3 regions of the Xenorhabdus aichiensis genome follow, and region 3 is predicted to be linked to each of the others. Evidence: predicted binding sites of a transcription regulator. Region 3 holds the regulator's gene; each other region holds the start of a gene.
What was found. The regulator PhoB, encoded in region 3, activates phosphate uptake and scavenging genes when phosphate is short. The targets are predictions, from matches to a motif close to CTGTCATAAAACTGNCNNAT.

Region 1 (10,559 bases), on a different contig from region 3:
TTTTGTTGCGCAACGCGCGTATGATGCGTTTCACCTGATAATTCAGGCAAAGAAAGTTTGTTTTTTTGGGTTCCCTTACCCCATTCATCAAAAAGGTACAATATGTTCCATTTGACCACGCAGCAGAAAGCCACGGCGTTGATCTGGCTTTCACTTTTCCACATTTTGATCATTACTTCCAGTAACTATCTGGTGCAATTGCCTGTCTCCATTTTTGGTTTTCATACCACTTGGGGAGCATTCACATTTCCTTTTATCTTTTTGGCAACCGATCTGACCGTACGCATTTATGGTGCACCATTGGCACGAAAGATCATCCTCACTGTTATGCTGCCAGCACTGCTGATTTCCTATTTCATTTCCGCGCTATTTTTTCAAGGAACGTGGCAGGGATTCGGGGCATTAGGAACCTTTAATCTGTTTGTTGCCCGTATTGCAGCCGCGAGCTTTATGGGTTATGTCCTCGGCCAGATATTGGATGTGGGCGTTTTCAATCGCCTGCGTCAGAAACGCCGCTGGTGGATAGCACCGACTGCCGCCATGTTTTTCGGTAATTTGCTCGATACACTGGCATTTTTCTTTATCGCATTTTATCGCAGCAGTGATGCATTCATGGCGACGCACTGGGTAGAGATTGCTCTGGTGGATTACGCTTTCAAGCTGTTCATCTGTATGCTTTTCTTCCTGCCCGCTTATGGCATCCTGTTGAATTTAATCCTGAAATTTTCCTTCTCTCATTCAACAGATAAAACACTGGTCAACAATCATTGAAGCAACATTACGCCCCGAATCAATCAGGGCGTAAATAAATCTTTCGATTTTATCTCACAGATCGCGCATTTCCTGCTTTGGCTCATAACTTCCCTGTATATTTTATCGTATAGTGTTGGCGGACAGGCAAACAAATACTTTTATTCGAAACTGCTAATGATCTGCCACACGCCAGTGTTATGACAGTTCATGTTGAGTTTCCAGTGAAGAAGGAATATTTCTTATGCTGAAAGTGATCCAGTCTCCATCCAAATATATCCAAGGGCCAGGTGCGTTATCTCACATCGGCCAATACACCAAAATGCTTGCTGATCACGTTTTCGTGATTGCCGATAATTTCGTGATGAGCCTCATTGGAGATACCGTTAGCAAAAGTCTGGAAGAACACGCAGTAACCAGCCATTTTGAGATCTTCAACGGTGAATGCAGCCGTGGCGAAATCAAACGCCTGTCAGACATTTTAGTGAAGAATCAATGTCAGGCCGTGATTGGGATCGGAGGCGGCAAGACTCTTGATACCGCCAAAGCTATAGCGCATGAATGTAAATTACCGGTAATCATTTCCCCCACTATCGCTTCCACAGATGCCCCAACCAGCGCCCTTTCCGTTCTGTATACCGAACTGGGTGAATTTGATGGCTACCTGCTGTATCCACAAAATCCCAATATCGTACTGATGGATACCCATATTATTGCCAAAGCACCGGTTCGTCTGCTTGTGTCAGGAATGGGGGATGCACTTGCCACCTATTTTGAAGCCCGGGCAAGTAGTGCGGCTCATAAACCAACGATGGCTGGTGGTGCGACATCCAATGCCGGGCTGGCTCTGGCCAAACTGTGTTACGACACCTTACTGGCAGAAGGTTATAAGGCAAAACTCGCGGTAGAAGCAGGTGTCAGTACTCCGGCAGTGGAAAATATCATTGAGGCGAATACTTATCTCAGTGGTATCGGTTTTGAAAGTGCGGGGCTTGCCGCTGCCCACGCCATTCACAATGGCTTCACCGTGCTGGAGGAATGTCATCATCTCTATCACGGAGAAAAAGTGGCGTTCGGCACACTGGCACAATTGATGCTGGAAAACAGCCCGAATGAAGAGTTGGAAACCGTGCTCGATTTCTGTGTTCAAGTCGGTCTTCCTGTCACACTGGAGCAACTCGGCTTGCGAGACAGTGAGAAATTGCACCAGAAAATCATGGAAGTTGCCAAAGCCAGTTGTGCCGAAGGTGAAACTATTCACAATATGCCGTTTAAAGTCACCCCAGAACAGGTCTATGCAGCAATAATGGCCGCAGACCGCATGGGCATGGATTGGTTGTATTAATTTATCTAGTACGCCATAAAAACCCCGTCCTTCAGTTAGCTAAGACACTAAATAATAGTGTCTTAGCTAACTGAAGGACGGGGAGGATGTCAACAAGTGTCGTCTGCTCTGTGTTTTCAGTCTCAGATCTACCTAGCAATAGCCCCTGATTAAAATGAATCTGTCGCAGAACTGGCGCCAGTACACTTTCGTCCCATTGAAAATCAGGCCAATCTTCGTGCTGCCAAATCCACATTAGACATTCACCTCATGATGCAAATAATCAACGCATTCTACTCACAAGGTGAGGCGATTAACAACGCTATTCGCCTCACAAAATGAGGCAAATAACACGCCTAATTGCCTCATACCCTCAACGCCCGGAATACGCTTAGTCAATTCAATAGAATAGGCCGCTCAGCCCATTTTTTCCATGTGGCACGGGGTATGGAACGCCATTTTCCGCGGAATCTGTTTCAATCGCAAAATATATTCAAAATCTACAGTTGCTGTTTGATAAGGAACAAAAACGAACTCAAAACGCGCATAGAATGGAATAAGAAAACCAGTATTGTGATAAACAGCACTCTATCTGACAAGATAGGAATAGAAGAATAAATAAAAGGCATGCTCCTTCTGGAACATGCCTACTATTTATAATGAATATTTATTAATATGACTTAATATCCGTCATCTAGTTTGTTGGCTTCGGCCAAATACCAGCAATATGATTGAGGCATTCTTCTTTAGAACCTATCATCCCGATTGCCACCCACCCGACTGGAAGCACATAGGCCTCAGGCCAGACCGAATACTTTTTTCTGCTGTTCACGACCACTATCCAATTCATGGCTTCGTTTCCTGTTAGCTGTTCCAAGATAGGCCTCCGGTTTGAAGTTTTCTGGCAGTGCTGCGGGTAAGAAACCTGTATCTATCAAATATTGCAATACTTGATGGACATATCCTGCCGTAATGACGGGGCATTTAATGTCAGTGTTGGCCAATAATGCCAGCGTTTGCTTCAACTCCAGTTCTGGGTGAATTTCATGAACATAAACCGGATCTAACGCTCGATAAGGTTTCTCTGTCATGTCCCTAATCAATGGGATCAATGGATACAACGGGTGTGTATCATCCAGTGCAAGGATCTTCTCTTTACCCTCATTGAAGGGGACTGGGTTGAGGATATAACCAAATTCCTGTACCCAATCGAAAAATTGCCGGATAGAGACTTGAACCGGATTAAACAAGTTAAAGAATTTACCATCGGATTTCGGTTGCTTGGAGATATGAACCAACGATGCAGCGACATAATCAACCGGTACAATATCAAGCAGCAATCCATGCTCAGGGTAAAAGCCCATTGCCAGATAACCTTTCAGGGAAGCAACGAGATAATCATTGCCTTGTGCAGCTCCTGTGCGGGTATGCCCAAGGATCAGACCCGGACGATAAATACTGACGGGTACGCCTCGCTGGCGGGCAATATTGATGATCCCTTCAGATACCCACTTACTGCCTGAGTAACCTGAAGGATCTCGTACCGACTCGCTCATAACGCGATCATCTTCCATAAATGGACGGGGTGATTCTGTGGCAAACAGGGCATTCACGGAAGAAACATAATGGAAATGTTTCAGCCGTGCTGTGCAGGCAAATTCCAGCGCGGTTCGGGTTCCATCGACATTAATGCTCTTCAATGCGCTATAAGGATAGATAAAGTTAACCAACGCCCCGTTGTGATAAATCACATCAACGTTTTCAGCGAGCTGTGCCCATGTTTCCGGTAACAAGCCAAAGCGTGGCTGCCCCAGATCTCCGATAATGAAATCTACGCGCTCAAGCCCGTTAGCAACATCAATCTGGTACTTGTCAAACCCGGCCTTAATTCTGTCTCGTGCGTGTTCTTCATCAGAGTCACGGCACAAACAGACAATTCTGGCCGCAGTCTGTTTCAACAATTGCTCCAGCAAATGCAAACCAAGATATCCTGTGGCTCCGGTGAGCAATACTGTATCCGGCTGATACCAGTTAGCATGAGGCAGGCCATCAGGGCGCACGCTTTCTTTCAGGTAGACATCCTTTCTGAGCGTTTCTGCATGTTGCTGAATTAATGCCTCACTATGATAGACTCCCCCAGCGCTAGCCGGATTTGCCTGATATGCTTCCATCATTTCATCCAGAATAGAGGAGATTCTGGCAACCGTAGGTTCAACATAGATACCTGAAATCGGTATCCGGAGTGAAAAGGCTTTCTCAATCCGTTCCACCATGCGGGCAACCAAAATAGAATGCCCCCCAACCTGGAAGAAATTATCGGTGACACCCAATACGTCTGTCGCCAGCAGGTCACGCCAAATTGCATAAACCTGTTTTTCAGTTTCTGTTTGAGGCAGTACAACGTCATAGCTGGCATTCAACCGCTCTGCGACTTCGTCTAACCGTTTTCTATCGCGTTTGCCACTGCTTGTCAGTGGGATATAAGGGATACGATAATATTCGGCAGGTATCCAGGCTTCGTGCAGAATTTCCCTGAGTGAAACCTGAGTTTCATGTACCCACTCTTCGGGTACAACCCTATTGGGATCGAACAGTACAAACGCCTGAATCTTGGCAAGATCGCCACTGCCGACAACACGGATAATCGTATCCTGTACGCCATTTTGTTTTCTTAATGCGGTTTCAATCTCGCCCAACTCGATTCGATATCCACGCACCTTCACCTGATCATCCTGCCTTCCCATATAAATGAGAGAGCCATCTTCAAGCATACGTGCCATATCTCCGGTCAAATATGCTCTTTTACCTTTTTGTGTCATATCGGGGACGTATCGTTTGGCCGTTTCGGTTGGGTTATTGCGATATCCAGCCGTCACCCCAAGCCCACCGATAAGGATTTCACCGACCGTTCCTTTCGGCACCGGCCGCAAATATTTGTCTACAATGGTGATGGTTGTGCCGGGGATCGGCCCACCCAATTGAACCTTATCTCCTTTTCTCATACGAAATGCTGTTGACCAGATAGTGGTTTCGGTTGGGCCATAGAGATTCCATAAAGTGCCACCGGATGCCGTTAGTTGATCAGCCAGATCCTGTGACAACGCCTCTCCCCCACAAATCATGCTCATCTCTGAACGCGGTTTCCAGCCAGCATTCAAGGCCATTAACCAAGTGACCGGCGTCGCTTGTGCAAAAGTGAATTGAGGATCAGACAGCGTTTGTGACAACGCCTGCGCATCACGCTGAGTATCGATTGATGTAATGTAGATACTGCCGCCATGAACGACAGTCAGTAGTAATTCCACCAATGAGATATCAAAAGAAAAGGTCGTCAGGGCAAGCATACAATCATGCTGATTGACTGACAGTAACTTGCCTAATGCACACAGGCAGGCAGCCAGATTGTCATGCTGCACCTGTACCGCTTTTGGCAATCCAGTAGAGCCAGAAGTGAACATCACATAAGCCGGGTGATCACCCAATACAGGCATATCGATGTTTTCTGTTATTTCATCATTAATTATTTCACTGGTGTTATTCAGGAGGGTGTGCAAAGGGATTAATGTTGATGCCTTCAGCCCCGCAGATACCGTATCATCCGATACGAGAACACTTTCCGACAGGCTGGCGAGAATATCATTCAGACGTTTTTCTGGCATCATCGTATTGAGGGGAATATATACCGCCCCAATTCGCCAAACCGCCAGCATAGTAACAAACCACGGAATTCCCCGTTCGGCAGCAATGGCAACGTTGCTCCCCATTTTAACACCGTACTGATACAAAATATTTGCTGCATTTTCAACACGCTGCTGTAATTCACCAAATGCCAAGATTTCATAGGGATCAGAAACCGCAATGTCATTCGGTATCGTTTTCGCCAGTTTTGCCAAGCGAGATGGCACGTTATCAAACCAGGGTTCAAGTGTTGCTATCCTATGACTGATATTATTACTATTAATATTGTCATCGGGTGAAGATGTTTGCTCAGTGAATGCTGTGTGTAATATTGCCTTGTGTGTGTGTGTATTCATAATGATGTTCTCTTTCTGTCTTCCATTTTATTTCATCACTTTTTATGATGAATGGAGACATCAATGCTGTTAGTCGTTAACATTCAGTTTTCGCCTACACTCAGCTATTGCAAATACCTTATGTCGACATTCAACTGAATAGGAAAAATAAATTGCATAAAATTTCATGCTAATTTAATAATTTTATTAACTAATATTATTTTGTAATCTTTAATTAATTAACCTAAAAATAAAGAGGTTATTTATTGGCTAACAGAGTGTATTACGCCTTATACAATCTAGTATAGCTTTGATATTATTATATTATTTAACAAAATAGAGATTCAAAGCCTCATGATAACTGACATCATGAATATGAATAACTATTTAGAGTAATATCTACTATTTTGAATTATAAATTCAAACACTTTATTTGTAATTGCGTTATAAAAAACGCCAAACATGTAAATAAAAATAAACGACACAGCTAAACAGAGGCATTATTGAAATAGTGATCATTCGTTAAAATCCCGACGATAAATGTCACACTTTATTTATGAATTTATGTCTGTATGATTTTATTAAAATATAATTTCATATTTTTACAACTTTATATTTACTGAGTATTAACCCCTGCCAATAATATGGATTAATTTTAAAAAAAGAACATAAACGAACTTTAAACGCTCACAAATAACAAGCAAAGCGCTTTATTGTGACATGCGTCACTATAATATCAGTAAATTATATTTCAAAACTCTAACAAATCACTCAAAATTGCGGTCTTTGCGAAATCATATCTACAGGTCAGCGATACATCACAGATATAGCATATTGTTTTGGCTATTATTTCCTTCTATATAGAAAATAGTTAATGAGAATTCTTCGTTTAACATCATCATCGCTCAGAGATGGTCATTCGCTAACACCAAAAGTCATGTGGAGACAAACATGTTAAGTATTTTTAGACCGGCACCCCACAAAGCCCGGCTGCCCGCGCAAGAAATAGATCCACTCTATCGTCGCTTTCGCTGGCAAATTTTCATGGGGATCTTCTTTGGGTATGCGGCTTACTATTTAGTAAGGAAAAATTTTGGACTGGCAATGCCTCACTTAGCGGAACAAGGTTTTTCCAAAGGTGATCTTGGCTTCGCTTTGTCAGGGATTTCGATTGCATACGGTATCTCAAAATTTATCATGGGTTCCGTTTCTGATCGTTCCAATCCACGTGTTTTCTTACCTGCCGGCTTGATACTCGCAGCAGCAGTGATGCTGTTTATGGGTTTCGTGCCGTGGGCAACTTCCAGCATTGCCATCATGTTTGTCCTGCTATTTCTGTGCGGCTGGTTCCAGGGCATGGGCTGGCCTCCCTGCGGCCGTACTATGGTTCATTGGTGGTCACAGAAAGAGCGTGGTGGGATCGTTTCTATCTGGAACTGTGCGCATAACGTTGGTGGCGGCTTGCCTCCGTTACTGTTCATGCTGGGTATGGCGTGGTTTCAGGACTGGAAAGCCGCATTTTATATGCCTGCATTTGCCGCCATCCTTGTCGCAATTATCGTATTTTCCTTGATGCGCGATACTCCACAATCCTGTGGTTTACCGCCGATCGAAGAGTACAAAAACGATTATCCGCCTGACTATACGGACAAAAATGAAAAGGAATTGACTGCAAAAGAGATTTTTTTGCAGTACATTCTGCCTAACAAATTGCTGTGGATGATCGCGATTGCCAACGTATTCGTTTATCTGCTGCGCTACGGTATCCTCGACTGGTCACCAACATACCTGAAAGAAGTGAAGCACTTTGCTATGGATAAATCGTCCTGGGCTTACTTCCTCTACGAATATGCAGGTATTCCCGGTACGCTGCTGTGTGGATGGATGTCTGACAAAGTGTTCAGGGGCAACCGTGGTGCCACTGGCGTATTCTTTATGACACTGGTGACTATCGCCACCATCGTATTCTGGTTGAACCCGGCGGGTAACCCAAATATCGATATGCTCTGCATGCTGGTTATCGGCTTCCTGATTTACGGCCCAGTGATGCTAATTGGCCTGCACGCTCTTGAACTGGCACCGAAAAAAGCAGCGGGAACAGCGGCAGGCTTTACCGGTTTGTTTGGCTACCTCGGTGGTTCGGTTGCCGCCAGTATCATTGTCGGTTATACCGTTGACTTCTTCGGTTGGGACGGCGGATTCATGGTCATGATCGGCGGCAGTGCCCTGTCCGTCGTTCTGCTGTTGTTTGTCATGTTAAGCGAGAGTAAACATAAGCAGGAAATCGCTCGTAATAGCTAGCCAGTAAATTACCGTCACACAAACGGTAATTACACGTAAAATTGACCGCAGTATCATTGTTAATACTGCGGTTACTTGAAAGATTAATTGCCAAATCCAACTGACTTAACTAATTCATTGTTTCTTATTACAGGTTTACTTATTCACGTCGTATTTGGTTAAATATATTACTGATTTTTACTTTATATATTTTCTCTTCATGGCCATAATCATTTTATTTCCAAGTAGTTATTTAGATTAAACATTTATAAAACCAAACCAAATCTATGACATTATTAGTTTACCTATTTATATATCGTATTGAATCAAAAATACAACATCAACAGCACGTTTAAAGAATGAACATTACTGTCATAAAACTGTGACATACCACTGATAAAATCAGTATTCAGCATTGTGTTATGTCGTTATTTTATATAAAAAGCTGCATTGAATAATCATCATATTCTTCTTGCTGTTTTAAAAAAACAAGCTAAAAAAATAACATCATTTTTATTTAAGATTTTTATTACTATACATTACTATAAATGTGGAGAACCCCAATGCAAACCCCTATCAAAACCATCATGGCAGGCCTGCTGTTAGCGTCGTCGATGTCCGGTATTGCACATGCCGCAGATAAGATTGTGATCGCCCATCGCGGAGCCAGCGGCTATCTGCCTGAGCACACACTGCCTGCCAAAGCCATGGCCTATGCACAAGGTGCTGATTATCTGGAACAAGATCTCGTCATGACCCAAGATAATGAACTCATCGTGCTGCATGATCATTATCTTGACCGCGTAACAGATGTGGCAGAGCGCTTTCCAAACCGTGCCCGTGCTGATGGCCGTTACTATGCTATTGATTTTACCTTACCGGAAATTAAGTCCCTGAAATTTACCGAAGGTTTTGATATCAAGGAGGGTAAGAGAGTACAAAGCTATCCCGGACGTTTCCCAATGGGGAAATCAGATTTCCGCATTCATACTTTTCAGGAAGAAATTGAGTTTATTCAAGGTATGAACAAATCTACTGGCAAGAACATGGGTATCTACCCTGAAATCAAAGCTCCATGGTTCCACCGCCAGGAAGGTAAAGATATCACCGCCAAGGTACTGGAAGTCCTGAAACAATACGGCTACACCAAAAAGAGCGATAAAGTTTATCTGCAATGCTTTGATGCCAATGAACTGAAACGCATCAAACATGAGCTGGAACCGAAAATGGGCATGGATCTGAAGTTGATACAGCTCATCGCTTACACCGACTGGAAAGAAACTTATGAGCAGAAACAAGATGGCTCATGGGTGAATTATAGTTATGACTGGATGTTTAAACCGGGTGCCATGAAAGAAGTGGCAAAATATGCCGATGGCATTGGCCCTGATTACCATATGCTCATCTCCGATGATTCCACACCAAGCAACATTAAGCTGACAGGTCTGGTGAAAGAAGCCCATATGAGCCATTTGGCCGTTCATCCATACACTATCCGTGTCGATCAACTGCCAAAATATGCCACCAGCGGTAATCAATTATTCGATATCGTTTTCGATAAAGCCAATGTTGATGGTGCTTTCACCGATTTCCCTGATTTAGCCGTGAAATTTCTGGAAAAACGCCACGAACATAAATAATCAACACTAGCAATGAAGGGGCAGCCAGAAGCTGCGCCTTTAGCAATAAAATCGTTGGATTAAAACCCCCTGACGCCAATAGTTGCGTCAGGAGATCCCGACCGGAAAAGCAATCACTTCACTGATCCGTTCAGCGCCCAGCGCAAGCATGATCAGGCGATCCACTCCCAAAGCGACTCCGGCACATTCAGGCATCCCGTGTTCAAGGGCTTTAAGCAGATGTTCATCAATCGGCATAACCGGCAATCCCATCGCTTCACGCTTACGATTATCCTGCACGAAACGCAGGCGCTGTTCATGGCTGTCAGTCAGTTCACGAAAGCCATTCGCCAGTTCCATGCCTTTGAAATAGACTTCAAAACGCTCTGCAACACGGTGATCTTCCTTGCTGATTTCAGCCAAAGACGCTTGTGAAGCCGGGAAGTGATAAATAAATGTCGGTTTTTCAAGCCCGATATGCGTTTCAACGCCCATAGTGAAAAGCAGTTGCAACAAGGTATCCCGATCTTCTTCCTGATCAGCGATATTGCTGAGATCGAGCTTCGCTGCCAC
Region 2 (10,559 bases), on a different contig from region 3:
GGTTTCACGGGCAATCGCCCCCATTACCGAAACACAGGGTACGTACAGCAGTACGAAAATCAGATAACTGTAAGCGGAAATGGCGGAACCAAATTTAGCACTCATCGTTCCCATCGCGCTGCTATCCATATTGCCATCGCCTTTACTGGCCTCAATCGGGTTGGAAAGGGCGCTCAGAGTGAATGTCTCTTTCAGGCTGTCCCATGTCTCCGCAACGGCGCCTTTCAGTTCATCCAGCAGATGGAATTCATCTGGATTGAATGGCGCTTGGTTGATGTTCTCAGCGGTATACAGGGTATTCAGCGTACCGACTACAACCTCTTTCGCCATCGCACCGGTGATCAGGCCAACCGTCGCCTGCCAGTTATCGGAATGCACGCCGATAGGATGCAGGAGTGGCGTGATCACCTTACTGACAGAAGCCAGCGCAGATTCGTTGATATTATCTACCGCTTTGCCAGAGAAGGAGAAGCTATTCAGGGCGCCAATGAGCATGCTGGCTGCAACGATCACTTTACCTGCACGGATCACAAACCCTTTCAGACGCTGCCATGACTGGAGCAGCAGGGTTTTGGCATGGGGGACGTGATAGACCGGCAGTTCCATGACGAATGGCGATGCTTCACCGCGCATCAGGGTGTGTTTGAGGAGCAGGCCGGTCAGGACAGCGACTGTGATACCGAGTATATACAGAGAGAAGACGATGCTGGCGCCGCTTTTACCAAAGAAGGCGGCAGCAAAGACGGCAAAGATGGCCAGCCGTGCTCCGCAGGACATAAAAGGCGCCATCATGATGGTGATCAGCCGTTCACGCGGTGCGTCCAATGTTCTGGAGCCCATCACGGAAGGAACGTTACAGCCAAAGCCGACAATCAAGGGTACGAAAGATTTACCCGGTAAGCCCAGAGATTGCATCAGCCTATCCATCACAAATGCGGCACGGGCCATATAGCCTGAGTCTTCAAGAAAGGAAAGGAACAGGTACATCAGGCCGATTTGGGGAACCAGTGGTAGCACCGTGTTGATCCCCCCACCAACGCCTTGGGCAAGGAAAACCGTCAACCAATTCGGGAAGTGAAGTGTGTGGCCGAGCCAGCGCATACCATCAATGAAAATGGCGGTGGAGGCACCATCGAATATCGGTTGCAGCGCACCACCAAGATTGATGGCCAGCACAAACATCAGATACATGATAAACAGGAAAATCGGCACACCCAGCCAGCGGTTCAAGATCACTTTATCCATCGCTTGAGTCAGCTTGTGCGGTGTTGCGGCACGAGTATCAATGACAGCTAGGCACAGTGTATTAATCGCTTGATAGCGTGAATCCGCAATAACCAGTTCTGGCTCGTCAAGCTGCTGTTGTTGCAGACGTATTTTGCTTTCAGCGAGCTGCGACTGTGTCAGCCCTGCTCGCTCACGGCTGTAAATGTCCCCTTCCAGCACCTGCAAAGTCAGCCAGCGGCGCTGTTGCGGGTTGAAATTCTGAGTTATCTGGCTGGCAAGATGATTGACTTCCTGCAACAGAGAATCGGGATATTCAACCCGTATAGGTTGGGAAGACGGTTGATAATGGTCGATGGCTTCCTTCAGTGTATCGATCCCCGTGGCACGGGTAGAAACCAGCGGGATAACCGGGCAGCCGAGGCGTTGCTCCAGCGCCGCAATATCAATGTTGATATGTTGGCTTTTGGCGATATCCAGCATATTCAGCGCGACAATACAGGGGATGCCCAGTTCAATTAATTGCAGCGAGAGATAGAGATTGCGTTCCAGATTGGAAGCATCAACGACATTGATCAACATATCGGCTTCACCACTGAGAATGTAGTGGCAGGCAATCTGTTCATCAATGGAGGTCTGCTCCGAAATGGTTGTGAGGGAATACGTTCCGGGAAGGTCGACAAGCTCGATTTGATGCTCATCGGTGGTAAAACGGCCGGTCTTGCGTTCTACCGTAACACCTGCCCAGTTGCCTACCCGTTGTCGGGAGCCGGTGAGTTGGTTGAATAGCGTGGTTTTGCCGGCATTCGGATTACCGATCAGACCTATTGTTAATTGTTTCATCATACTTTTTGCCAATCAGGGAATGAGACTTTCTGTGGTACTTTGTTGGTGACTGTACTGAGTTTCATTCGAGTGGGGTGTTATCTAGTGTGATAAACGCCAAGTCTTTTTTACGCAGGATAAGATTGACTCTGCGTGTTTCGATTTGTACAGGATCGCCTAAAGGAGCCACGCGAATGACCTGAAATGTGGAACCAGGCAACATCCCCAGTGACAATAATTTCTGCCGATAGGCGGGGCTAATCTGTGCAGAAAACCCCAGAATTTTATAACTTCGATTTGGAAGAAGTGACATATAAACTTCCATTAAAACTGAAAAGGTAAGTGATTATAAGAATTATTATCCCTAATCAAGCAGGAACCACAAGAAAAAAGTACGTTTATTATTTCTGATTTTGATTGTGAGTGATAATAATAGGCAATATCCATAATGTTTATTTATCACTGAATTTTGATGGAAGAAATTGATATTAATCAAATTAATGGTTATTTAATTGAAAATAAATGGCATTGCTACTATTAGATATTCAAATTAATATTTGTTGATTGATAAACAGAGTGAATGGTTTTAAGGTGAAAGATGAAATGAATACCTGCTATTACAAGCCCCGATAACATATGGGGCTTGTTGATTTGTTTTTTTAATTCATTTTATGAATGTATCTATTTGCCTTTTGGTGGATGTGCCAATTCACTTAGTGGAACAAAAACGCGGCCATCATCTTGCTGATTGTGCCAAAGTTCGGAATCGTATACCCACCATTCTTGAACATCTAATTCATAAAACCGTCGGCGGCCATGGCCGTGAAATTCACTGAGAGGCCGTGCTTTTTTCTTTCTGATATTTTCATCAGGAAAGAGGAAGTTAAAGTAGTAATCGTAAGTTTCCTGCAGCTCATTGTACGGGATTTCGTGAGCCTGGCCGATAAACTGTGCCCCTGCAAGATCCAGTGATGTGTCAGGATTGACCCGGTTGCGGTAAAGCGAGCCACTGACTAATGGGTTGATAGAAATTTCGTGCGAATGACGGGTAATCAATTTCGAATACCAGATCAGGCGTAATGGATCGTATCTTGGAATATACAGCAGTGACGCTGACCAAGGTGAGCCTGAATCAGGATGGTGAGTGGCAAGGCTGAAAAATCGTATATTGCTGAGTAAATCAAAACTGCTTTTAGCATATTTATTCATAACTTTTTCCTCAACAGAATGTATCTGTATATCAGAGCATTATGGAATTATTAATCTGTTATATTTTTATATTATTCAATAGGCTTTCATGAATATGAAATTTATTGAATGATAGATTATACGGAGTATTGGCAGGAATAGTCAGTCATAATGACTCATTCAAATTTGTTATATTAGTAATAAATTGAGTCAATTATATGAAGGCAATCGCATTTTTACTGATGGGATGAGTGGGAAGACCGTTTATTTTTCCTAATGTCATCATGTTTTGAAATAAAAATACATTTAGTGATAATTAATAACCCCGTTTTAAGTTTGTGAGTTATCTATTTGTTACGAATAAGGTCTGTTGACCCTCTAACTGGCTCAAACGAGCCAGTTAGAGGATGATTATCCCGAATTAACGCTTTTTGCCAAATGCAGCAGCCAGCGCATCACTCATGGCGCTGTTGGACAATGCCGTTGATCCCGGAGAGCGGGAAGTCTGGCGGTTTCTGTCATTACCATTGCGTTCGTTGCTATTACGCGGGTTACTGCTCTGAGAACCGCTACGACGTGCCGGAGCTTCGCCGGGTTGCTCATCAAGACGCATAGTCAATCCGATACGCTTGCGATTCAGGTCAATGTCCATCACTTTCACTTTCACGATATCGCCAGTCTTGACTACAGTATGTGGATTTTCCACAAAACGATCAGACAGTGAGGAGATATGGACTAAGCCATCCTGATGTACACCGATATCCACGAAAGCTCCGAAGTTGGTGACGTTAGTGACCGTCCCTTCCAGAATCATGCCGACGCGCAGGTCCTTCATGGTCTCGACGCCATCAGCGAAAGTCGCTGTCTTGAATTCAGGACGCGGGTCACGGCCGGGTTTTTCCAGCTCTTTCAGGATATCCGTAACGGTCGGGATGCCGAATTTATCCGTGGTAAAGTCCTGTGCCTGCAAACCACGCAGGGCGCTAGGATTGCCCATGAGTTCAGACAGGGATTGTTCGGTAGTGGCCAGGATTTTCTCGACAACCTGATAGGTTTCAGGGTGAACGGTTGAGGCATCCAGCGGGTTATCACCCTGATTGATGCGCAGGAAGCCAGCACATTGCAGGAACGCTTTTGGCCCCAGACGATTCACTTTCAACAGTTGATTACGGTTGTCGAAGCGGCCGTTTTCATCACGCCAGTTCACGATATTCTGGGCAACTGACTTGGAGAGTCCGGCGACGCGAGTCAGTAGAGCGACCGATGCGGTATTCAGGTCAACACCGACGCCATTTACACAGTCCTCAACCACGGTATCCAGCTTTTTGGCAAGCTGAGTCTGGCTGACATCGTGTTGATACTGACCAACACCGATAGATTTTGGATCGATTTTCACCAGTTCTGCCAGCGGATCTTGCAGGCGACGGGCGATGGAAACGGCACCACGCAGTGAAACATCCAAATCAGGGAATTCCAGTGCTGCCAGTTCAGAGGCGGAATAGACGGATGCGCCTGCTTCACTGACTATCACTGTCTGAGCCTTGACGTCAGGGTATTGCTTCTGGATGTTGGCAAAGAAGCGTTCCGTTTCTCGGGATGCCGTACCGTTACCAATGGCGACCAACTCGACTTGATACTTGGTGCACAGAGCGGCAACGGCAGCAGCAGCTTTGACTTCTTGCCCGGTATGCGGGTAAACGGTATCTGTGGCAATCAGCTTGCCTGTAGAGTCTACGACGGCAACTTTCACCCCTGTCCGTAACCCCGGGTCTAATCCCATCGTGGCGCGCATGCCCGCAGGGGCAGCCATCATCAGAGCGTTCAGGTTACGGGCGAAAACGTTGATCGCTTCGTCTTCGGCTTTCTCGCGTAGCGTCCCCATCAGCTCAGTTTCCAGATGCAGCAGCACCTTGATGCGCCATGTCCAGCTCACCACGGCTTTACGCCAACTGTCAGCCGGCGCGTTATTCAGCCGTAGGTTCAGATGATCGGTGATAATCTGTTCGCAATAGCTCTCTTTAGGGGCTTCCTCAAATTGAGGATCGGCATTCAGAGCCAGTTGCAGGATGCCTTCATTGCGCCCACGGAACATGGCCAGAGCGCGATGGGATGGAACGGTGGCAATCGATTCATGGTGATCAAAATAATCGCTGAACTTGGCGCCTTCCTCTTCCTTGCCTTCGACAACTTTGGCGACCAGATGCGCATTCTTCCACAGATATTCGCGCACTTTCACCAACAGAGCCGCATCTTCGGCAAAGCGTTCCATCAGGATATAACGTGCGCCATCCAGTGCAGCCTTGGTATCGGTAACGCCTTTGTCGGCATCAACATAGGCGGCTGCCGCCAGTTCTGGCGTTTGTTGCGGATCTTGCCACAGCAGGTCGGCCAGTGGCTCTAGCCCGGCTTCAATGGCAATTTGCCCACGGGTGCGGCGCTTGGGTTTATACGGTAAGTACAGATCTTCCAGTTCCGTTTTACTCTGCGTGGTATTAATCGCCTGTGCGAGCTCAACGGTTAACTTTCCCTGTTCCTCAATAGATTTCAGAATAGTCTGACGGCGGTCTGACAGTTCGCGCAGATAACCCAGGCGGCTTTCGAGTTGGCGAAGCTGAGTGTCATCTAAACCTCCGGTGGCTTCTTTACGGTAACGGGCAACAAAGGGAACGGTATTCCCCTCATCGAACAGAGTAATGGCGGCGAGGACTTGCTGTGGCTGAGCCTGTAACTCACCGGCAATGATTCGACTTAAAGATTCATTCATGGTTTGGTTTCTTCAACTTTCTTAGCGGCTGTAGATATCATCAGATATTGCACAGACAGTGCCAGATTCATCTAACATAATAATGGCATGGTTCAAACTGGCTCCATTTATACGTGCAGAGCGCGATAATTTCCAGTTTAGCGCGATATTTCGGTCATGTTGAGACAGATTTCATCGAATATCTTATGGGTTAAGATATAGTACTCCGCCATTAATCATATTTTCTCAAGTGGGTTTTTTCATGGCTAAGAGTAACTACATTACCCGAGAAGGCTGGCATGCGCTTGATCAGGAGCTGAAATATCTCTGGAAAGTCGAACGCCCCAACGTGACTCAGGCTGTTTCCGATGCTGCGGCACTGGGAGATCGTTCGGAAAATGCCGAGTACATTTATGGCAAAAAAAGATTAAGAGAAATTGACCGTCGTGTGCGATTTTTATCCAAGCGCCTTGATGCACTGCAAATTGTTGATCCTGATTCGAGACAGGAAGGCAAAGTCTTTTTTGGTGCATGGGTGAAAGTCGAAAACGAAAAAGCCGAAGAACATATTTTTCGTCTGGTGGGGCCGGATGAATTTGATCCTGCCCAAAAGTGGATTTCCATTGATTCACCTGTGGCCAGGGCGCTGCTTGGCAAGCAGGTGGATGATGAAATCACCGTCATGACTCCCAATGGTATGGCGATTTACTGGATTCTGGAGATTGGCTACCAGCCGTTGGGGTAAACCACGGAGATAAGGAGCAAGGATGGCAGGCAGAACCATAAGCAGTTGTTGATAATGCCGTAAATAGCCTTAAAATACATGCAGTTAGTCTCTACTGAAGTTTGGGGTTTCTGTGAGAGTAATGGATATGGCGGGCATGGAGCATCTTGGGAGCTGAAACATGCAAGAGAGTTATAAAATCCTTGTTGTTGATGATGATATGCGCTTGCGGGCGTTGTTGGAGCGTTATTTATCGGAGCAGGGTTTTCAAGTTCGTAGTGTAGCAAATGCAGAACAGATGGATCGCTTATTAACCAGAGAATCCATTCAATTGATTGTACTGGATTTAATGTTGCCTGGCGAAGATGGCTTATCTATCTGTCGAAGATTGAGAAGCCAGCATAACCCGATCCCCATTATCATGGTGTCAGCAAAAGGGGAGGAGGTTGACCGGATTGTTGGCCTTGAAATCGGTGCTGATGATTATCTCGTCAAGCCTTTTAACCCACGCGAACTGCTGGCCCGTATGCGGGCGGTTATGCGCCGTCAGAGCCATGAGTTACCGGGGGCACCAAGGCCGGATAATGCGGTAGTGAAGTTTGGCAAATTCAAACTCGATCTTGGAACGCGTGAAATGTTCCATGAAGATGAGCAATTGTCCCTGACCAGCGGCGAATTTTCTGTATTGAAAGTTTTGGTTTCCCATCCTCGCGAGCCATTGTCGCGGGATAAATTGATGAGTCTGGCACGGGGAAGAGAATATGGTGCAATGGAGCGCTCCATTGATGTACAGGTTTCCCGTCTGCGCCGCTTGATTGAAGAATATCCTGCCCATCCCCGTTATATTCAGACGGTCTGGGGGCTGGGATACGTTTTTGTGCCGGATGGAAGCAAGGTATGAAAAAGTTCTGGCTCTCGCTGCGTGCTTTGTTCCCCCATGTTCTGTATTTAACTTTGGTAATTGTGCTGGGCAGCCTGATGATCAGTTATCTGGCTGCCCAGAGACTGGTAGAGATGGAAAAACTCTCATTTGCCATCGTGTTCTCTTATGTCTTTGCCAGTGTTTTCACGGCTGCTTTGACTGTTTCCATCACATTCTGGTTTTACCTCCGCGCCCAGATACAGCCATTGAGAACGATGCAGAAGGCAGTGAGAAAGATGGAAAAAGGGAAAATCGTTGCACCACTCCCTGAAGCGGGAGCTCCGGCCATACGCTCGCTGATCCGGGCGTTTAATCAAATGTTGACGGGACATAAAATGCTGGAAATGGATCGCGCTAGCTTGGTGGCGGGTGTGAGCCATGACTTGCGTACGCCACTGACTCGTATACGGCTGGCGATAGAACTGATAGAAGGGAAAGAAAATTTTCTGCGGGAATCTATCAATCGTGATATTGAGGAGTGCAATGCGATTATCGATCAATTCATCGATTATCAGCGGTCTGGGCAGAATGTACCAATGTCATGTTGCGAATTGAACGGGCTGCTTGACGAAGCGATTACTGTCGAAAATGACGGTGTCGGAAATATCGAAAGTCACCTGTCAGCCAACCCCGTTTTCATTATGGCTAATCCACTGTCAATCAAGCGCGTCTTGAACAATATGTTCACTAACGCCCAACGCTATGGACAGGGATGGATTCGGGTCAGTAGTGGCGTTACGGAGAAGTCTGGCTGGTTTCAGGTGGAAGATAATGGCACAGGGATGACAGAAGAAGAGAGCGCTACTCTGTTCCAGCCCTTCACACAGGGGCAACGCGTTCACAATAATGGGGGTGCAGGCCTGGGGCTTGCCATCATCCGACGCATCGTCGATATCCATGATGGTGACATCGAAGTCGGAAAAAGCGAAAAAGGCGGGTTGTCCATGCGCGTTTATATCCCACGGGTGATGAAATAATAACGCCTCTTCAAAAGGGATTGTCATAAAAATGTCATGATTAATACATTTTACTGTCATTGAATTAACCTATTTTTCCCCTGAACCATTTTTTCAGATAAAAGCAAAGTTGTTGACGTAGTTTGACGCTTGTTTTTAATTAATGATGCGTATCCCAGCAGGAGGGAGTATGAAACCAATGCGTACCACCGTGGCGAGCATCATGGCAGCAGCACTTGCCATGACATCCCTGTCTTCGTTTGCTGCTTCCAGTCTGACGGGGGCGGGTGCGACATTCCCGGCACCGGTATATACCAAGTGGGCAGATTCCTACCAAAAAGAAACGGGCAATAAAATCAACTATCAAGGTATTGGTTCTTCGGGTGGCGTGAAACAGATTATTGCCCATACCGTTGATTTTGGTGCATCTGATGCCCCGCTTTCTCATGAAAAACTCGCGGCGGATGGCCTGTTCCAGTTTCCAACAGTGATCGGTGGCATTGTGTTGGCCGTGAATATTTCTGGCATCAAATCCGGCCAGTTGGTCTTGGATGGCAAAACCCTCGGTGACATTTATCTGGGCAATATCAAGAAATGGAATGATCCGGCGATTGCCAAACTGAACCCCGACCTCAAACTCCCTGATCAGAATATCGCCGTCATTCGCCGTGCGGATGGCTCTGGTACTTCCTTCGTCTTCACCAGCTACCTGTCCAAAGTGAACAGCCTCTGGAAGGAAAAAGTCGGGGTGGGTTCGACGGTTAAATGGCCGGCCGGCTTGGGTGGCAAGGGTAACGATGGCATTGCCGCGTTCGTCCAGCGTTTGCCCGGTTCCATCGGTTATGTCGAATACGCCTACGCGAAACAAAATAACCTCGCTTATACCAAGCTGATTTCGGCGGACGGTAAAGTCGTTGCGCCTACTGAAGCGAATTTCAGTGCTGCGGCGAAAAGGGCGGATTGGAGCAAAAGTTTCGCTCAGGATCTGACAGCCCAGAAAGGTGACAATGTGTGGCCGATCACTTCAACGACTTTTATTCTGATCCACAAACAGCAGAAAAATGCGGCGAATGGGATTGAAGTGCTGAAATTCTTCGATTGGGCTTATGAGCAGGGCGGAAAACAGGCGAAAGATCTGGATTATTCTGTCCTGCCACAAGAAGTCATTGGACAGGTACGTGCAGCATGGAAGCGCGACATAAAAGACAGCAGTGGCAAACCGCTGTACTAAATTATCTTTATATTAACCGTTGTTGAATCGGTCACTTTGATGCATCCCCCTTTGCGCCCTTTTGCTGAGGGGGAAATTAACCCAAATGAGAATTAAGCGTATGGCCGAACGTAAAACGGCACTGAAAGCACCAAGCAAAAATGGCGATATTATTTTCAGCGCACTGGTTAGACTGGCTGCGCTGATGACGTTATTTCTGCTGGGGGGCATTATCATTTCGCTGATTATTGCTGCCTGGCCGAGTATCAAGATCTTTGGTTTTAGTTTTCTATGGAACAAGGATTGGGATGCGCCGGCAGAGCAATTTGGTGCACTGGTGCCGATTTATGGCACATTGGTGACCTCACTGATTGCCCTGATTATTGCCGTTCCTGTGAGTTTTGGTATTGCCCTGTTTTTGACGGAACTGGCACCTAACTGGTTGAAACGTCCGCTGGGCGTGGCGATTGAACTACTGGCCGCGATCCCCAGTATCGTTTATGGCATGTGGGGGCTGTTTGTCTTTGCCCCGCTGTTCGCCACTTATTTCCAGCAACCTGTCGGTGATGTGCTGTCGAGTATTCCCATCGTGGGAGAACTGTTCTCCGGCCCGGCTTTTGGTATCGGCATTCTGACGGCAGGCATCATTCTCGCCATCATGATTATTCCTTATATCGCTTCCGTTATGCGTGATGTGTTTGAGCAAACGCCGGTCATGATGAAAGAATCCGCCTATGGGATCGGCTGTACAACCTGGGAAGTGATTT
Region 3 (10,559 bases):
TGTTGGTGGGTTTTATGTCAATCCCATGGGGTATATTTCGACAAAAGATCTTTATATTATCCAGCACTAAGCTAATTGGAACTTAAGAGCCTGTTACTCGCAGGCTCTAATCCATGTTTCAGGCTCTGGATAATTGTTGATAAAATTACTGTTTCTATCTGAGTTCAAATTTCAATTATTGCTGTAGTACGTGATCAATGCAGAACATCATAACTTGAATATATTTCATTTTTAAATGATGTATATGATTGATTAATAAAAATAAAATATTTTTACAATAAAATTGTATTATCGAATCTGCCGGATTTTAGTTTTGTTATAGTTGCGGATTGTAATTTATTGAGCAATAAATGGATTACCCTGCTCCAACGTTGATGTATAGGAGTATGGCGTTTTAATTATTAATAAATGACTACAGTACAGCGATAGGAGTTATGAAAATGCTAAATAAAATAACAAAGAAAACAATGAGAATATTATCTTATTCCATTAGTTTAATATTGAGTAGTATCACATTATCTTATGCTGCAGTCGTTCCTCCGGGAACACAACTAGCTGATAAACAGGAAATTGTTCGTAATAATGGGGCAGAGCCTGCTTCTCTGGATGTACATAAAGTTGAAGGTGTTGTTGCAATTACTATCATCCACGATTTTTTTGATGGATTAGTTGATACCAATAAAGACGGTAAGATTGTTCCCGATCTGGCTGAAAGCTGGGACACTAAAGATGATAAGACTTGGGTATTTCATTTGCGAAAAGGCATTAAATGGTCTGATGGAACGCCGATTACTGCCCATGATGTCGTGTTCAGTTGGAGACGTTTGACTGATCCAAAAACAATTTCCCCGTATGGAAGTTATCTTGCTAATGCTTCTGTAGTGAATGCAAAAGACATTCTTGCTGGCAAGAAAAAAATTGAGGAGTTGGGGGTAAAGGCATTGGATGATGCCACTGTAGAGGTGAAATTAGAAAAACCCGTGAGTTATTTTTTACAGGTATTGGCATTTCCTATTTTAAATCCTATTAGTGAAAAAATAGTTGAAAAATATAAAGATAAATGGACTCAGCCAGAATTTTTTGTCTCAAGTGGGCCATTTAAGCTGTCTGAATGGGTCGTTAATGAAAAAATTGTTGGCGTCAGAAATTCTTATTATTGGGATAACAAAAATACAGTAGTTAATAAAGTGACATATCTTCCAATATCAGCGAATACAGCAGAGCTAAACCGTTATTTGGCAGGAGAAATAGATATAACTTTAACTATTCCGTTAGAATCCTTTGCTTCATTAAGGGAAAAAATCCCTTCTCAAGTTCATATATCACCTTATCTTAGTACGTACTATTATGCATTTAATAATAAAAAATCCCCATTTAATGATCCAAGGGTCAGAAAGGCATTGAGTCTCGCTTTGGATAGAAACATTATCGCCAATAAAATTGTCGCACAGGGGCAAATTCCGGCTTATACATTGCTTCCGAAAGGAATTGGTGGTTTCAATTTAAAACAACCTGATTATGCTTTGTGGACACAAGCTAAATGCATTGAAACAGCCAGACAGTTATTAAATGAGGCCGGTTTTAATAAAAGTAATCCCCTTAAATTTAATTTAACCTATAACACGTCAGAAATACATAAAAAAATTGCTATTGCTGCCGCCTCAATGTGGAAAAAAAATCTCGGAGTTATCGCCAAGTTACAGGCACAAGAATGGAAAGTGATGTTGGATAATGAACATGAAGGCAAATTTGATGTTGTCAGAGCGGGTTGGATTGGGGATTATAATAATCCAATGTCTTTTTTGAATATTTTCACTTCAGAAAACACTAATAATACATCATTCTATGCTAATAAGAGTTTCGATGATTTGGTGAAGAAAGCAGAAAACACCAATAATCAAGCTGATTTCCAACAGGCTACTGATCTTTTTACAGAAGATGCACCGATTATTCCGGTCTATTATTATGTTAATGCAGTATTAGTGAAACCTTATATTGGTGGATACTATTCTGATATGATGGGATTTACATTGGCGAAAGATCTTTATGTTATTAAACATTAATAAATGAAGAGCCTGTTAAGTCAGGCTCTTTCATCTTTCAAGTTGCAGCTTTGCTCTCCAATCACATAGTTATCTATGTTCTCGAAAATTCATATGGTTACCATCGTGTTGCAATTGAAGTCTATTGGGTATGGATGATTCACCAAGCCTTAAAACGATTAGCGATTAAACCCGAAATTCTGATGCCAGTCTACTGACTCCCAAGCCATTCACTTTTTCCACTTTGATCTGAACAGGAATGCGTTCTTTCATTGCTTCAACATGGCTGATGACTCCAATTGTTTTGCCTGACGAGTTCAAGTGATCCAAAGCATCCAGAGCGATATCAAGGGTTTCTGGATCAAGTGTGCCAAAGCCTTCATCGAGGAATAGGGATTCTATCTGGGTTTTGTTACTCACGAGATCAGACAGCGCCAGTGCGAGTGCCAGGCTGACGAGAAAGCTTTCGCCACCAGAGAGGGTTTTGGTATCCCGAACGGCATCCGCTTGCCAAGTATCGACGATTTGCAATTCCAGCCCTCCATCGTCTTTGCGCTGCAAATCGTAGCGCCCATGTAATTTTTCCAGTCGAATATTCGCCAGATGGATTAAGTGATCCAGAGTTAATCCTTGAGCAAAGCGGCGGAATTTAGCACCGTCTGCGGAACCAATCAGGTTATTGAGGTAACTCCAGTCATCGTAGTTTTGTTGTAAGTGGGAAATTTGTGCCAGGAGTGTTTGTTGTTTCTGCCGACGCATAGCATCACTGTTCAGTATGGTTTTGACTTCACCTTGCTGTTGATTGTTATGTTTCAATTCTTCACTAATGTTAGCTAATATCACGGATACTTGCGTCGGTTCATATTGTTTAAGTAATTGGGGCTGTGTTTCAGTATGTCGCTGTAAGGCGGTTTCTGATTCATGGTGCCGTGTTTTGGCTTGCAAATGATGCTGTGTAAGCTGCTCTTGCAATTGTTGCAGCTTTTCCCGTTGTTCAGGTTCCAGCAGGACCTGTTCAAAGGCAGATTGATCGGTAAATCCTTGTTGTTCCAATCCGCTTTGGAAAGCGCTGGCGGCAAGTTTGCATTGTGTTTCGGCGGTATTGCTGTTTCTTTCAATTTCACTAGCTGCACCAGTGAGTTGGTTCATCACGTTTTGTCGCTGTTGCAGGTGTGAAGTAGCCTGTTTGCAAGCGATGTCCAGCTCATTAGTTTTTTGCTGTAATGTCTGACGAACGGTGCTAACGGATTGTTCCCCAAATAAATGATGACGTTCCTGAGTTGTTTGTTCCAGTAACTGTTTTTGCTGCTGCTGTTTTTCGTTCAGGGCATGAAGGCGGATCGTCAGCTTAGTTTTTTGCTTCTCTAATTCATTCGATTGACTTTGCAGGGCAGCCTGTTCTTGCTGTAACTGTTGCCATCTTTCGCGTGAATCATGGTAGGTTTTTAACTCAGTTTCGCGTTGTTGCAGCCAGATTGTGACTTCTTGCAGAGAGGGCAGAGCAAAAGGCGTATGTTGTAAATCGCTGACTAATAGCTCTGTCGTGGCTGTGTATTCAGTTTTTGCCTGTCGAAGCTCTGCTGTGTTTTCTGCCAGTTGTTTTTGGTGTGAATCTAATTTGACCTTTTCCAGCTCAATAGTTTGTTCAGATGCTTTGCGCTGTTCACGATTGGCCGACAGCGCTTTTTCCGCCGCTTGATGTGCTTTTTCTGCTTGTAATAATGCTTCGTATTGTCTTTGATGCTGCTGAGCGGCAGATTGCCGTTGACCAATGAAATTGTTCACGGGTTCTGTTTCCATTGGTAATTCAGCGGCTTGTAACTGTTGGCAGTGGTGCTTCCACTGTTGCGTTGTTTCTGTCAGTTTCTCGATTAATTGAGCCGTATTTTGCTGTAATTGTTGATTATTTTGCTGTTGAATCTGCTGTTTCTGCTGTAGGGCAGAACGGTTTGTTTGTAGCTGCTCTATTTGATGACGTAGAGATTTTAAGCGTTCTTCTGACTGTGACAGGGTAATGTTCTGGTATTCGATGACTAAAGGGTGTTTTGTGGCGCCGCACAGTGGGCAGGCTTCACCTTCTTTTAACTGTGAACGCTCCTGTTCCAGGCTGGTGATCCGCTGTTCCAAACGAATTCGATCAGCAAGATCTTCATGATGCTGCTGTTTTTCCGTTAACTGTTGATCTAGTGCGCTGATCTGCATCGGCAAGGGTTCCAGTAATGCCTGATACTGTGCTGATTGGGTTTGATTGATTGAGATTGTGGTCTGTAATTGCCGGATCTGAGGCAATAATATCTCAAGTTGATTCTGTGATTTCAGTTGTTCCTGATAGTCTGATAACTGTTTTTGCAATTGTTCCGGTGGATGACTTTCCTGCAAATCAGTCAGTTGTTTTTCGGTAAGTATCAGATTGTCTTGCAGTGGCTGGTTTTGCTCTGTCTGTTTGGCTAACTCTGTATTTAATGTATTCAAGTGATGGGTTATACGAGCCAATTCAGTGCTAATCTGCTGTGTTTTTTGTGTAAATTTGGCTATCTGTATTTGCTTCTCTTTCTGACGTGAAAATAATTGCTTCCACTCAGGGAGTTTGCTGTCTAAATTACGGCAATAAGGGTGCTGATCGTCGTACGTTTCCAGCGTTTTTTGTTCATTATGCAGCGTATCTTTGCGATTTTTTGCTACTTGGTATTGGGTGGAAATTTCTGCCAGCTCACGGTTTTGCCCGGTTATTTCCTTCTCTAGGGTAAGCAGATCTTTTGATTGAGTATCAATCTTGTGATCGAGTGGCATAACCTGCTCTGAGATGAGCTTTTCCTCTTGGATTTGCTGTTGCTGGTGTTCTTCCCGCGTTTTTTCCAAATCGGTAAGCTGTTGTTGAGCTGGCTGTAACAAAGAAAGTTGTCGCTGGCGATCATGTTCTATTTTTATACGCTGTTCAGTAACTCGTTGTTTTTCGCTAAAGGCTCGGTTTTGCGCATCCCATAGTGAACGGATTTTTTCTGCGGGTTCGCTGGCGGCAAGTTGTTGTAATTGAGGTTGAGCGTCTTGTATGGTTCGCTCAGTCTGTTGCAAAAGTGCAGTGCTGCTGGTTATTGATTGTTGTAACTCATCTTGCCGGATAAGCCACTGTTCGGCAGATTGAAAAGCCTTAATCTGTTGGCTGAGTTGAGTTTCTGCCGTAATAAGTTGCTGCTGTTCGTTCTGGTATTTTTCTATTTGCTCTGGGGTTAATAACTCAATGCCGGAAGCGGTTGCCTGCTGAATATTCAGTTCAGCTTGGGCTTGTTTATGACGTTGATAAATTTCCTGAGACAGAATGCCGTAAATTTCTGTACCCGTCAGTTCTTCCAGCAAATCAGCCCGATCTTTATCATCTGCATTTAAAAATGCGGCAAAATCACCCTGTGACAGAAGTATGGATTTGGTAAAACGTTTGAAATCAAGACCGGTTATTTCAGCGATCTTTTCTTTTTTATCAGGGATCTTATCGGCTAAAATCTTGCCCGTTTTCTTGTCCGCTAATTCGCCTTTTGGAGATTGAAGTTTGCCATCAGCTTGGTTACGGGCGCGGCGCTGGCTCCAGAATGCACGATAAGCCACGCCTTTGACTTCGAATTCCACTTCTGCCAAGCACTCCGCAGTATGACGAGTCATCAACTCATTCTGGGTAGCAGAAATAGTACTGAGCCGTGGTGTTTCATGATACAGGGCAAGGCAGATGGCATCCAGCAAGGTGGTTTTTCCTGCTCCTGTTGGGCCGGTAATGGCGAATAACCCATTGCTGGCAAAAGGCTCTGCCGTAAAATCAATTTTCCATTCACCTTGCAGAGAGTTGATATTTTTCAGCCGTAAGCTAAGAATTTTCATGTGCGTGAATCCTCAATATTATTGCTGAGAAATATCATCCAGCGTTTGCTTAAACAGGGTTGTCAGGCGTTGCTTCTGGGGCTGATCTTCAATTTCAGCCAGTACCAGTCGCCGCTCGAAGACTTCATGCACGCTGAGTTCATTGAGCGTTTCTTTATTTGTCTCAGACAGGGAGATTTGGCGTGCCGCCTTTCTGCGCCGTAACAGAATGATTTCAACGGGTAGATCCGCAGTCATGGTTTGAATGCGTTTTTGGATATCAGGCAGGTAATCTTGAGTAGCGACTTCAATATCCAGCCAGACAGGACGTTCTCCTTGATATGCTTTGAACGTCTGTAATTGAGCCTCAATTTGTTGCAGATTTCCACGGATCAACTGCATTGGTTGATAACTTGGGATGGGCAAAAGAGTGACGTTATCAAATTTGTTTTCTTTAAAATCAACCAGACAGACGCTTTTTTCTTGCCCGACTTCATCAAAACTCAGGGGGATCGGGGAGCCGCTGTAACGGATATGGTCTGATTTAGCGATGATCTGTGGGCGGTGGATATGCCCTAATGCAATATAGTCAGCAGGTGGGAACGCTTGTGCGGGGAATGCGTCCAACGTACCAATGTAAATATCTCGAACAGAATCCGAAGTGGAAGCGCCCACTGTGGTCAGGTGTCCGGTTGCAATAATTGGCAATGGCTGGCCGAGTTGTTCCCGTAATGCATCGGCTTGCTGATAAAGTTGGTGATAGTGTTCAGTAATGGCATTCTGCAATGCCTGCTGTTTTTGCGTGGCTGACTGACCGGCCTGGCTGGTCATGATATCCCGTGGACGCAGGTAAGGAATGGCACAGAGAATGGCTCCCGCTTCGCCATTTTGGTTATTCAATACTTTTATCTGCTGCTGGATGTCGGCGCCTGCGCTGGCTATTACTGTCGTATTCAGACAAGAGAATAGCGATTTTGATTCATTGAGCGTGGCGACGGAATCATGGTTTCCGCCAAGAATGACCAGCTGGCAGCCAGTGGGCTGTAGCTCCACAACGAACTGGTTATAAAGCTCACGGGCATAGCTGGGAGGAGAGCCAGTATCAAAAATATCGCCGGCAATAACCAATGCATCAACCTGATGCCGTATGATTTGCTCAATAAGCCACTGCAAAAAGTGCTGATGTTCTGCGGCACGATTTTTGGTAAAGAAATATTGCCCAAGATGCCAGTCCGACGTATGAATGATTCGCATGTTTTCCTACCGTTGCCCAAGAGTCTTGCTTATCTGTTTCAAGCGCTAATTATAATGAGTGTTTGAGGTCTGTCGTGTGAAATTCTGACTTTGTTCACGAATTTTCGAGCGGGTTCGCAATCATAATGAAATATGACAAAGCACTCATAAACTCTATGCAAAATAGATTGCAGTTTGAGAATTGAGAAATAGGATTTTCATAAATTTGTCATAAAATTGACTCATAATGACTTAAAGTGAATATTGCTGACTTCAATAATATTAATGGGATTAACCATGGCTAAACGCATTTTGGTAGTTGAAGATGAAGTCCAGATTCGTGAAATGGTTTGTTTGGTGTTGGAACAAAACGGCTATCAGACCTTTGAAGCAGAAGACTATGATGTTGCTGTCGGGCGCTTGTCGGAGCCTTATCCCGATTTGGTGTTATTGGATTGGATGCTTCCCGGAGGTTCAGGAATACAGCTTATTAAGCAGATGAAGCGTGATAGCAGCACCAGAGATATTCCTGTCATGATGGTAACGGCTCGTGGAGAAGAGGAAGATCGCGTTCGTGGTCTTGATGTCGGAGCTGATGACTATATCACTAAGCCTTTCTCTCCCAAGGAATTGGTTGCCCGTATCAAAGCGGTTCTGCGCCGCACTTCTCCCATGTCGGCGGAAGATATTATCAATATGGATGGGCTGATACTGGACTCTTCCTCCCACCGTGTTTCCAGCCAGGGGCAAAATGTGGAAATAGGGCCAACGGAATTCAAGCTGCTCCATTTTTTCATGACGCATCCAGAACGTGTTTATAGTCGTGAGCAATTGCTCAATTATGTGTGGGGCACCAATGTCTATGTGGAAGATCGCACCGTTGATGTGCATATCCGGCGTTTGCGCAAAGCGTTGGAAGTAGGGAGACACGATAGAATGGTGCAGACGGTTCGTGGTACAGGGTATCGCTTTTCTACTCGTTATTAATGCATCTGTTTTTCGTTGGTGCTGATTGGCAATAATCTATTTTCATGCCGGAGAGAATTACGTGCTTGAGCGTTTATCCTGGAAGAAGTTGGTATTGGGGCTTGTTCTTTTTTGTCTGCCTGCGGTCATTTTGTCTTTCTTTATCGGATATTTACCGTGGCTGCTGGTTATTGCGTTATTTCTGGCACTGGTATGGCATGGCTACAATTTATTGAAATTATCTGACTGGTTATGGCTGGATCGCAGTATGTTACCCCCAGCGGGGCGGGGCGGATGGGAGCCAATCTTTTACGGCATTTATCAGTTGCAGCAGCGTAACCGTAAGCGGCGCCGGGAACTGGCATTATTGATCAAGCGCTTTCGCAGCGGCGCTGAGTCATTGCCGGATGCGATTGTGATGATGACGACGGAAGGCAATATTTTCTGGTGTAATCGTCTTGCCCAGCATTTGCTAGGCTTCCGCTGGCCAGAGGATAATGGTCAGCATATCTTCAATTTGCTTCGTTACCCAGATTTTAGTCGCTATGTTACGGCAGGCCACTTTTCCCGTCCTTTATCTATTGAGTTGAATAATGGTCGTATGGTGGAATTTCGGGTGATGCCTTATTCAGAAGAGCTGCTATTGATGGTTGCCCGTGATATTACGCAAAAACGACTGTTGGAAAATGCCCGCCGAGATTTTTTCGCTAATGTCAGCCATGAGTTAAGAACGCCACTAACGGTACTGCAAGGCTATCTGGAGATGATGCAGGAGCAGGAGCTGAATGATAGAACAAACCAGAAGGTGCTCGGTACGATGCAGGAGCAGGTGCGGAGAATGGACGGCTTGGTGAAGCAATTATTACATCTCTCCAGAATTGAAGCCGGGCCGCAAGTGGACATGAACGAGGTGGTTGATGTACCCGGCTTATTGGTGTTGTTGCAGCAGGAAGCGTTGGCATTGGCGAATAACCAGCAGGATATCGTGTTTAATATTGATGAAAAATTGAAAGTTTTCGGCAACGAAGAACAACTGCGAAGCGCCATGTCGAATCTGGTTTATAACGCTGTCAATCATACTCCGCCGGGAACGCGTATTGAGGTTAGCTGGAGTAAATCGTCTCAGGGAGCATGGTTTAAAGTACAGGATAATGGTTTGGGGATCAGTGCAGAACATTTACCGCGCCTGACCGAACGTTTTTATCGTGTTGACCGTGCCCGTTCGCGGCAAACTGGGGGAAGCGGGTTGGGGCTGGCGATAGTGAAACATGCACTGCATCATTACAATACCCAGCTTGAGGTTTCGAGTACGGTGGGAAAAGGTTCCACATTCAGTTTTTTATTGTCTCCCGGGCTTATTGTTTCTGCCAAACCGAATTTAATTAAAAAACAATAAGTTTAATATAATATAGTGGTAAACGATGCAGACAGAAAAATGATTTATTAATCAATATGAACAAAAAAAGTGCAAATCATATAGTGTGTATTCAATGATAGATAATAAGAATGACTGCTTTTAAATATTACTTTAGTATATTGTACTGCTTTTTGGTTTGATGCTTGCCTTTTGGCGCTATAAAAGTTTTACTTGTGGGCAGTTGTTGGCGATTCTAGCTGTAATTACCACTATCATTCTGTATTTCCCGATTATCAGTGAATATTACGTTGATCACTTATTGTCAAATCAGAATCCGGTTTCGCCAGTGAAAATTCAAGTATTTGCAATACTGACTATTGCACATGCAATTCTTTTGACAACAATATATTAACAATCATTATGGCATACCGTTTATCATCTAAGGATATTTGGGCATTAGGCTTTATGACTTTTGCCTTGTTCGTAGGCGCGGGGAACATCATTTTTCCGCCCATGGTTGGCTTGCAGGCTGGTGAGAATGTTTGGATCGCTGCGCTAGGTTTTTTGCTTACGGCTGTTGGTCTACCGGTCATCACTGTGATTGCTTTGGCGAAAGTCGGTGGCGGGATTGAAGCGCTAAGTTCCCCTATCGGTAAAACAGCAGGTTTGATACTGGCTACTGTTTGCTATATGGCTGTTGGCCCTTTATTTGCAATACCTAGAACTGCAACTGTTTCCTTTGAGGTCGGGATTGCTCCGCTAATGGGCTCTGGCAAACTTCCGTTGTTCATCTATAGTGTCGTTTATTTTTCACTGGTGATCTTGGTTTCTCTGTATCCGGGGAAATTACTGGACAGTGTTGGGCGCGTGCTGGCTCCGATCAAAATTCTGGCACTGGGCATTTTAGGCATTGCTGCGGTGTTGTGGCCAGCAAGTGATCCCATCCCTGCCATTCAAACTTATAAAGAAATTCCGTTCTCAAATGGTTTTGTGAATGGCTATTTAACGATGGATACACTGGGTGCTATGGTATTCGGCATTGTTATTGTCAATGCAGCGCGCTCCAGAGGTATTGAATCTTCTTCACTGTTGACTCGCTATACGATGTGGGCAGG

Region 1: a site for PhoB is predicted at 6,808-6,827, ahead of glpT (glycerol-3-phosphate transporter). Genes of this name have one in related genera too.
Region 2: a site for PhoB is predicted at 8,624-8,643, ahead of pstS (phosphate ABC transporter substrate-binding protein PstS). Genes of this name have one in related genera too.

What each region holds. Positions count from the first base shown of each region.
Region 1 covers NZ_JAQRFO010000023.1:12,216-22,774, reverse strand. The annotation lists gene PSI22_RS11670 (7-cyano-7-deazaguanine/7-aminomethyl-7-deazaguanine transporter) at 103-771, shown strand; gene PSI22_RS11665 (glycerol dehydrogenase) at 995-2,095, shown strand; gene PSI22_RS11660 (DUF4172 domain-containing protein) at 2,127-2,330, opposite strand; gene PSI22_RS11655 (MbtH family NRPS accessory protein) at 2,769-2,924, opposite strand; gene PSI22_RS11650 (amino acid adenylation domain-containing protein) at 2,872-6,108, opposite strand; gene glpT (glycerol-3-phosphate transporter) at 7,039-8,388, shown strand; gene glpQ (glycerophosphodiester phosphodiesterase) at 8,931-10,007, shown strand; gene epmA (elongation factor P--(R)-beta-lysine ligase) at 10,095-10,559, opposite strand, start outside.
Region 2 covers NZ_JAQRFO010000004.1:50,421-60,979, forward strand. The annotation lists gene feoB (Fe(2+) transporter permease subunit FeoB) at 1-2,067, opposite strand, end outside; gene feoA (ferrous iron transporter A) at 2,132-2,362, opposite strand; gene PSI22_RS03265 (pyridoxamine 5'-phosphate oxidase family protein) at 2,731-3,258, opposite strand; gene PSI22_RS03270 (Tex family protein) at 3,659-6,001, opposite strand; gene greB (transcription elongation factor GreB) at 6,243-6,725, shown strand; gene ompR (osmolarity response regulator transcription factor OmpR) at 6,886-7,605, shown strand; gene PSI22_RS03285 (ATP-binding protein) at 7,602-8,603, shown strand; gene pstS (phosphate ABC transporter substrate-binding protein PstS) at 8,773-9,813, shown strand; gene pstC (phosphate ABC transporter permease PstC) at 9,914-10,559, shown strand, end outside.
Region 3 covers NZ_JAQRFO010000045.1:6,810-17,368, reverse strand. The annotation lists gene PSI22_RS16825 (ABC transporter substrate-binding protein) at 1-70, shown strand, start outside; gene PSI22_RS16820 (ABC transporter substrate-binding protein) at 441-2,063, shown strand; gene PSI22_RS16815 (AAA family ATPase) at 2,229-5,909, opposite strand; gene sbcD (exonuclease subunit SbcD) at 5,928-7,142, opposite strand; gene phoB (phosphate regulon transcriptional regulator PhoB) at 7,419-8,108, shown strand; gene phoR (phosphate regulon sensor histidine kinase PhoR) at 8,170-9,483, shown strand; gene brnQ (branched-chain amino acid transport system II carrier protein) at 9,865-10,559, shown strand, end outside.